Regions from separate parts of the Ruminococcus sp. D54t1_190329_F1 genome, predicted to be linked through region 2. Evidence: riboswitches for the same ligand, from Rfam matches in the RefSeq annotation. Region 2 holds a riboswitch; the other holds the start of a gene.

Region 1 (4,362 bases), on a different contig from region 2:
AGCCTTCACCGGAGCAGCCGATTATGGTGCTTGACAATAAAGAGAGACAGTGGAAACATCATTCCTGCGGTGTGTTTACCAATCCGGTAAACCGTACTGCTTTTGATTTTAAGGAAGAAGACGGTAACCATACAGCAGATGTGGTGAAAATTGATTCCAGATTTACCAGTCTTTTGAAATGGCTGGGAGACAGCAGGATCAATGTACGTTTGTCTGGTACTAACAGGGAGGACGGATATGCGGTATACCGCATTCGCGAAACTGCTTTTGGCGGCGGCACAAAGCTTTCTGCAGAGGATGGCTTTCTGCAGTTTATGATTGAGAGACTTCTGGAGAGTAATGCACCTGCCGAGGCAGAAGAGGATGAGGAACAGGAGGAAAACGGTGATGAGATGAAACTTACCAGCATTCAGAGCATTACCGATTTTATGACCTGCGCAGGCAAAACACTGCCGGATAATATCAGACTCTGGACCAGAAGAAATCTGGCAGTGGCAAGATCCAGTGAAGTTTCTCAGGAAGAGCGCCATCATGCACAGAGGGCTCTTTCTATTATGTTGAATATCCAGTGGAAGAACAATTATTTTGAAGCAATCGATCCTGTTGAGGCAAGGAGAATCCTGGATGAAGAGCTTTATGGAATGGAGCGTGTGAAACAACGTATTATTGAGACGATTATCCAGATCAACCGTACACATACCCTTCCGGCCTACGGACTTCTTCTGATCGGACCTGCCGGTACTGGCAAATCCCAGATAGCCTATGCAGTTGCAAGAATCCTGAAACTTCCGTGGACTACGCTGGACATGAGCTCAATTAACGACTCCAAGCAGCTTACCGGAAGCCCCCGTATTTACGCAAATGCAAAGCCCGGAATTATTATGGAGGCATTTTCCATGGCTGGTGCCTCTAATCTGGTATTTATTATTAACGAGCTTGATAAGGCAAATTCCGGCAAAGGAAATGGAAATCCGGCAGACGTACTTCTTACCCTTCTGGACAATCTTGGATTTACAGATAACTATATGGAGTGTATGATCCCAACTGGCGGTGTTTATCCAATTGCTACTGCAAATGACCGTGACCAGATCAGTGCACCGCTGATGTCCAGATTTGCAGTAATTGATATTCCGGATTATACAGCTGAGGAGAAGAAAGTAATCTTTTCCAGATTCTCTCTTCCGAAAGTTCTTAAGAGAATGCATATGGAAGAGAGTGAGTGCATTATCACAGAGGGTGCGCTGGAGGCAATCATCCAGCGTTATTCCAATACTTCAGGTATTCGTGATCTGGAGCAGGCAGCAGAGCACATTGCGGCAAATGCACTGTATCAGATCGAGGTCAACCATGTAGAGAAGGTAGAGTATACCAGAGAGATGGTGGAGGAACTGCTGAAATAGAAAAAGATGAAAAACTGCATTTGATAACAATATTTGCAAAACAATCGTAATATAAAAATATACATAAGAAATATATAACAGGAGTGATAAAAATTGGAATTCTGGGACATCTATGATATTAACAAGAGACCTACCGGCCGTACCATGAAACGAAACGACTGGTGTTTAAAGGACGGAGAATACCATCTCACCGTACTTGGAGTAGTGGCAAGACCAGATGGTACGTTTCTCATTACCAAACGTGTGCTGACAAAAGCCTGGGCACCAGGCTGGTGGGAGGTTTCCGGTGGTGCAGCACAGGCAGGGGAATCCTCTTATGACGCTGTACTCCGCGAAGTGAAAGAGGAGACAGGTCTTGACGTAAGCAGTGCGCAGGGCGGCTATCTTTTTACTTACAAAAGAGAGAATCCAGGGGAGGGAGACAACTATTTCGTAGATGTTTACCGCTTTGTGATGGATGTGAAAGAAGAAGATCTACACCTTCAGGAAGAAGAGACAGACGGCCACATGTTTGCCACCCTGAATCAGATCAAGGAATTTGCAGCCCAGGGAAAATTCCTGCACTATGACAGTATTCAGGCTGCCTTTGAGAATCTGTAGATTTATTATATATTCTGCAGGAAATAACTGTGATATGCAGGGGGATTTTTTTTACGAATTCTGATGAAATGGGAATATTAATTAGAGCGGCTGGTCAGACTGCGAGCAGTACAATTCTGTTAAGGGTATGTAAAATATAATTGAGATAAAAATAGTTTCTTGTAATTTGAAGAAAGGTGTATTATAATAAGCAACGAAATCTGAATAACGACCAGGGGAGTTTCAATTGAGAAGCTGAGAGTAAGGTAGTCCTTAGACCCTTTTAACCTGTTGGATCATGCCAGTGTAGGAAGTGTTTAACGATGTAATTAGGAGCATTTGTCTGGATGGCAGGTGCTCTTTTTTTCATACTGACTGACAGAGCCTGTTCAGTTCCGTCACAGTTTCAAGAATGGTTCTTATTCGATTTTTAACGCAAAGTCCTGTTTATGGGACAGAAAATAGGAGGAAAAGAAAATGAACGCAAGTGTAGCAATTCAGGTACTGCCAAATGTACAGGATGAAGAGGAAGTTATCCGCATTGTAGACGAGGTGATCGCCTACATCAGATCTACTGGTCTGAACTATTATGTAGGACCATTTGAGACCACCATTGAAGGTGATTATGACCAGCTGATGGACATTGTAAAAGAGTGTCAGCATGTAGCTGAGCGCGCAGGCTGCAAGGCTATGAGCGTATATGTTAAAATTGCATACAAACCAGAAGGGGATGTACTTACCATTGAAAAGAAAGTTACCAAACATCACCAGTAAGATACCTCCAATTGCAGCCATGGCCGTGATTCTGCTTGGCTGGGAAGTGGTAAGCATTTCGGGAATTGTTCCCTCCTACATGCTTCCCTCTCCGGTAGCAGTGCTGACAGCCCTGTTTGTCGATCTGCCAACCATACTTTTCCATGCGAAATTCACTTTGCTGGAATCCTTTTACGGACTTCTCATTGGAATCGCGCTGGCATTTGTGTTTGCAACTATGATGGATCGGTTCCGTGTAATGGATCAGGCATTTTATCCGATCATGATCATTACGCAGACCATACCGACCATTGCCATTGCGCCAATTCTGGTGCTTTGGATGGGATTTGGAATGGCACCGAAGATCACTCTGGTTGTGATCACCACTTTTTTCCCAATTACAATCGGACTGCTGGATGGATATAAAAGTGTGGATCCGGATGCCATTCGTCTGATGAAGGCCATGGGAGCCAGCCGGGCACAGATTTTCCACCATGTGAAATTTCCAGGTGCTTTGCCCCAGTTTTTTTCCGGGCTGAAAATATCTGCTTCCTATGCAGTTGTAGGAGCAGTTGTTTCTGAGTGGCTAGGTGGATTTAACGGACTTGGTGTTTATATGACCCGTGTAAAAAAAGCATATTCTTTTGATAAAATGTTTGCAGTCATTATCTTCATTGTGATCATCAGCCTTTTACTTCTTCTGGCAGTAAATATTGTCAGCCGGATCACAATGCCATGGCTGCAGGTAGAAAAGGAGAAAAATCATGAATAAGAATCTGAAAAAAGTAATCGCACCAGTTGCAGCGGCAGCTATGGTGCTTGCAGTTCCTACAGGTGTATATGCAGAAGATGGTGCACAGGAGAAAATCACATTCTGCCTGGACTGGACACCGAATACCAACCACACCGGACTTTATGTAGCACAGGCAAAAGGCTACTACGAAGAAGCTGGTCTTGATGTGGAAATCGTTCAGCCACCGGAAAATGGTGCAGCCCTTATGTGCGCAGCAGGTCAGGCTCAGTTTGCGATCGAGGCCCAGGATACCATGGCTGCTTCCCTTGCACTTGACGAGCCTCTTGGAATCACAGCGGTTGCAGGAATCATTCAGCACAACACCTCCGGAATCCTTTCCCGAAAAGGTGACGGAATTGATAAACCAGCCGGACTTACCGGAAAAACCTATTCCACATGGGATTCCCCAATCGAGCTTGCTATGCTGGAAAATGTTGTAAACGGCGACGGCGGAGATTTCAGTCAGGTTACCCTGATCCCTAATGATATTACAGATGAGCCAGCAGCACTTGCTGCCAATCAGACGGATGCCATCTGGGTATTCCAGGGCTGGGGCGGAATCAATGCTGACGTAGAAGGTGTAGACTGCGACTATTTTGCATTCTCTGATATCAATCCTGTATTTGACTACTACACACCGGTTATCATTGCAAATAACGACTATCTTGCTGAGAATCCGGATCAGGCGAAAGCATTTATGGAAGCAACTGCAAAGGGATATGAGTTTGCAGCAGAGAATCCGGATGAGGCAGCACAGATCCTCATTGACGGCGATAATACAGGCTCTCTGAAGGATGCTGAAGATCTTGTAAAGAAGAGCCAGGAATTCCTTTCCAC
Region 2 (4,362 bases):
ACGGGACATGTATATTGTCATGGATCTGGTTGTAAACCACTGCTCTGATGAGCACGAATGGTTTAAAAAAGCCTGTAAGGATCCGGATGGAAAATACGGCCGTTTCTTCTATTTAAGAGACAAAGAAGATGGTAAGCTTCCTACTAACTGGCGCTCCTATTTCGGAGGTTCGGTATGGGAGGATCTGCCTGGCACCAACAAACAGTACCTTCATGTTTTTCATAAAAAGCAGCCTGACCTGAACTGGGAAAATCCAGAGCTCCGTGAGGAAGTATATAAAAATATTAACTGGTGGCTGGACAAGGGTCTTGGCGGTTTCCGCATTGATGCTATCATTAATATCAAAAAAGCTCTTCCTATGCATGATTATGAGCCTGATCGTGAGGACGGACTCTGCAGCATTAATAAAATGCTGGAGGAAGCTACCGGAATCGGAGAATTTCTTGGAGAAATGCGTGACCGCACCTTCAAGCCTCACGATGCTTTTTCCGTAGGTGAGGTTTTCAACGCAAAAGACGAAGAGCTCCCGGATTTTATTGGAAACAATGGTTATTTTTCTTCTATGTTCGACTTTAACGAAACCATTTTCGGAGGTTCTGAAAAAGGCTGGTACGATTGCAAAGAAATCACACCTGACGACTACAAGCGCTGCTGTTTTGAGACACAGGCCAAAATGGGGGATTTCGGATTCGTTTCCAATATTATCGAGAATCATGACGAGCCTCGCGGTGTCAGTCACTATATTCCAGAAGGTGATTGCTGTGATACAAGCAAAAAAATGCTGGCGGCATTGAATTTCATGCTTCGTGGACTTCCCTTTATTTATCAGGGACAGGAGCTTGGCATGGAAAATATCCCGTTCAAATCTATTGACGAGGTAGATGATATTTCAACTCTGGATGAATATAAAGTTGCACTTGACGCCGGACTTACCCCGGAAGCAGCTTTGAAAGCTGTTGCCCGCCGCAGCCGCGACAATGCCCGTACCCCCATGCAGTGGACTGGTGAGGAAAATGCCGGATTTACAGCTGGTACACCGTGGCTTCGAGTAAATTCCAATTATACCGCAATTAATGTGGAAAAAGAGACGATTGATCCAAATTCCGTACTTAATTTCTATAAGAAACTGATCGCTCTTCGCAAGGATCCGGAATATAAAGAAACCGTTGTGTATGGTGCTCTGGAGCCATTTATGGAAGACCGGCATAATTTAATGGCATACTACCGTAAAGGAGATAAAACTTTACTTGTGGTTGGCAATTATCAGTGGGAGGAGCAGGAAATTACACTTCCATCAGAATGCAAAAAGGTGCTGATCAATAACTACCCGGATATGGTTCTGGATGGAAATTCAGTTAAGCTGCATGGATATCAGGTGCTGGTTGTGGAGTTAGCGTAAACGATTTTCACGCTTGATATTTATTGTATTCCAACACCTTATTGACAATTTTTCCCATTATTACTATAATAACAAAAGAACAGGGGAGCTTGTACACAGGCTGAGAGGAAATTGTGAATTTCGACCCTATTACCTGATGCGGATAATGCCGCCGTAGGAAGTCATCATGAGTTTGATTTTTTTCGGAGACACCTCATTGGGGTGTCTCTTTTTTCATATGGCAGCAATGCAGCGTTCGGCTGGGGGCACCACTTTCGGACGCTATATAAAATTAATGCATACATAACAACAGTGCCGGTTTGTAAAAAGATTTTTTCACGTTATAACTCATAACTCGTGGAAACTGCTTCAAACAAGGCCAAGAGAAAGGAAGAAAATTATGAGAACAGCATTAACAATCGCTGGAAGTGACTCCAGCGGAGGCGCCGGTATCCAGGCTGATATCAAGACAATGATCAGCAATGGAGTATATGCCATGAGTGCGATTACCGCACTTACCGCACAGAATACTACCGGTGTAACAGGTATTATGGAAGCAACGCCAGAATTTCTGGCCGACCAGCTGGATAATATTTTTACAGATATTTATCCGGATGCAGTGAAGATTGGAATGGTATCTTCCAGCGCATTGATTGAAACCATTGCGAAAAAACTTCGCCAGTATGAAGCAAAGAACATTGTAGTAGACCCGGTTATGGTCGCTACAAGCGGAGCCAAGCTGATCAATGATGAAGCCATTGAAGCCCTTAAAAGTCAGCTTCTTCCAATGGCCACAGTCCTGACACCGAATATTCCGGAGGCAGAGGTTCTGTCCGGAATGAAAATAGAAACTGCCGAGGATATGATCAAAGCCGCTGCTGCCATCGGGGAGAAATACAGCTGTGCAGTGCTTTGCAAGGGTGGTCATCAGCTGAATGACGCCAATGACCTTCTGTGGCGCGAAGGCAATTACAAATGGTTCCAGGGAAAGCGGATCAACAATCCTAACACTCACGGAACAGGATGTACGTTATCCAGTGCCATTGCTTCTAATCTGGCAAAGGGATTTGACCTTGATACTTCCGTGGAGAGGGCAAAGAAATATATTTCCGGAGCACTTGCTGCTATGCTGGATCTTGGAAAAGGCAGTGGTCCTATGGATCACGGATTTGCAATAAAAAATGAATTCACACTGTCACATGACGAGATTACGGCAGAAGCCGCTGATAAGGAGGCAAAATAACATGACTGAAAAACGTACTTCCATTTTTGAAAACGGCCTGATCTGGTTTGGCGCTGGTGTTTCCCTGGCGGAAATCCTCACCGGAACCTATTTTGCCTCACTTGGCTTTGGAAAAGGTCTTCTTGCCATTATCATCGGACATATTATTGGCTGTACCATGCTTTTCCTCGCCGGAGTGATCGGCGGAAAAACACGCCGCAGTGCAATGGAAACCGTAAAAATGAGCTTTGGGGAAAAAGGCGGGATTTTCTTCTCCTTCCTGAACGTACTTCAGCTGGTTGGCTGGACTGCCATTATGATCTACGACGGAGCTCTGGCCGCAAACGGTGTGTTACATACCGGAAGCTGGGTATGGTGTCTGGTAATCGGTGCACTGATCGTACTGTGGATTTTTATCGGCATCACAAACCTTGGAAAAATCAACACCATCGCTATGGCAGCACTTTTTATCCTCACACTGGTACTCTGCAAGCTCATCTTCTTTGATGGCGGGACTGCACTTGCCATTGGCGAGGAAGCCATGTCCTTTGGTGCTGCGGTTGAGCTTTCTGTTGCAATGCCACTGTCCTGGCTGCCGCTGATCAGTGATTATACCCGTGAGGCGAAGGAGCCAGTGAAAGCAACTGCTGTAAGCTCTATTGTTTACGGTCTTGTAAGCTGCTGGATGTATGTAATCGGTATGGGTGCAGCGATTTATACCGGTGAATCCGACATTGCTCAGATTATGGTGAAAGCCGGACTGGGAATTGCAGGTCTTCTGATCATTGTATTTTCCACTGTTACCACTACATTCCTGGATGCTTACTCCGCCGGAATTTCATCTGAATCTGTATTTTCCAAAATTAATGGAAAATATGCCGCAATTGCCGTAACCATCATCGGAACAATTGCTGCAATTGTATATCCAATGGACAACATTACCGATTTCCTGTACCTCATCGGTTCTGTATTTGCACCGATGATCGCCATTCAGATTGCAGACTTCTTCCTGCTGAAACGTGCTGACAGTCTGAGCGAATCGGTTGACATAACAAATGCGGTAATCTGGGTGATCGGATTCGTGCTGTACCGAATTTTAATGAGAATTGATATTCCTGTGGGAAATACACTGCCGGATATGGTGGTTACCATTCTCATTTGTATGATCGTGCGAAATGTTTTAAAGAGTAAAAAATAGACTTTCACTTTAGAGTGTATTGGATAAAAGGCTTTCTGCAAGATGTGCGTCGCAATTTGCAGGAATGATTTTTCAAACACGCTCTAGCTTTCGTATAAACACTACTCGGTTCAGGAAAGTGCCAGAGATGGGCTTTCTTATAAATCCAAAAAAGGGCTGCCATTTCCCGGCAGTCCCTTTCTGTTTATTTCTGTTTATTTTTGTTTATATCTGCTTATATCTGTTTATATCTGTTTATTCTTCAGTTTCTTCCAGTGTTACTTCCACAACCGTATCCCGGGCATCCGGAAGCGGGTAGCTGTCGCAGGTGTCAGCGTTGAGGAAGAAGAACTGATTCTGGGAGTATTCCTTCAGGTTCCAGTAATCCGTAAGCTTTACCTCGGAATTGTCGGAAAGACGGCGGAGTTTTTTGATCTTACCGTGAATTCCGGTAAGAGGGATTGCTCCTGCCTGAGGTTCCATAACGTGGGCATAGATCTTATTTCCGCTGCGGGTGTAGCGGCCCCATTCCGGTTTATCGATTTCAGCATAGCCACAGCCGTAGATGCTCTTGGAGTTCTCGTC

Evidence for each region. Region 2 has a riboswitch for thiamine pyrophosphate ahead of thiD (bifunctional hydroxymethylpyrimidine kinase/phosphomethylpyrimidine kinase). Riboswitches for the same ligand answer to the same signal wherever they lie in the genome.
Region 1: linked by a shared signal. The riboswitch ahead of I2D69_RS15335 (thiamine-binding protein) and the one ahead of thiD (bifunctional hydroxymethylpyrimidine kinase/phosphomethylpyrimidine kinase) in region 2 are both predicted to bind thiamine pyrophosphate.

The regions. Positions count from the first base shown of each region.
Region 1 covers NZ_JADNDC010000036.1:14,138-18,499, forward strand. The annotation lists gene I2D69_RS15325 (AAA family ATPase) at 1-1,400, shown strand, start outside; gene I2D69_RS15330 (NUDIX domain-containing protein) at 1,494-2,000, shown strand; TPP riboswitch at 2,204-2,310, shown strand; gene I2D69_RS15335 (thiamine-binding protein) at 2,457-2,753, shown strand; gene I2D69_RS15340 (ABC transporter permease) at 2,722-3,504, shown strand; gene I2D69_RS15345 (ABC transporter substrate-binding protein) at 3,497-4,362, shown strand, end outside.
Region 2 covers NZ_JADNDC010000051.1:17,737-22,098, reverse strand. The annotation lists gene I2D69_RS17735 (alpha-glucosidase) at 1-1,399, shown strand, start outside; TPP riboswitch at 1,471-1,576, shown strand; gene thiD (bifunctional hydroxymethylpyrimidine kinase/phosphomethylpyrimidine kinase) at 1,779-2,621, shown strand; gene cytX (putative hydroxymethylpyrimidine transporter CytX) at 2,623-3,798, shown strand; gene I2D69_RS17720 (alpha-L-fucosidase) at 4,033-4,362, opposite strand, start outside.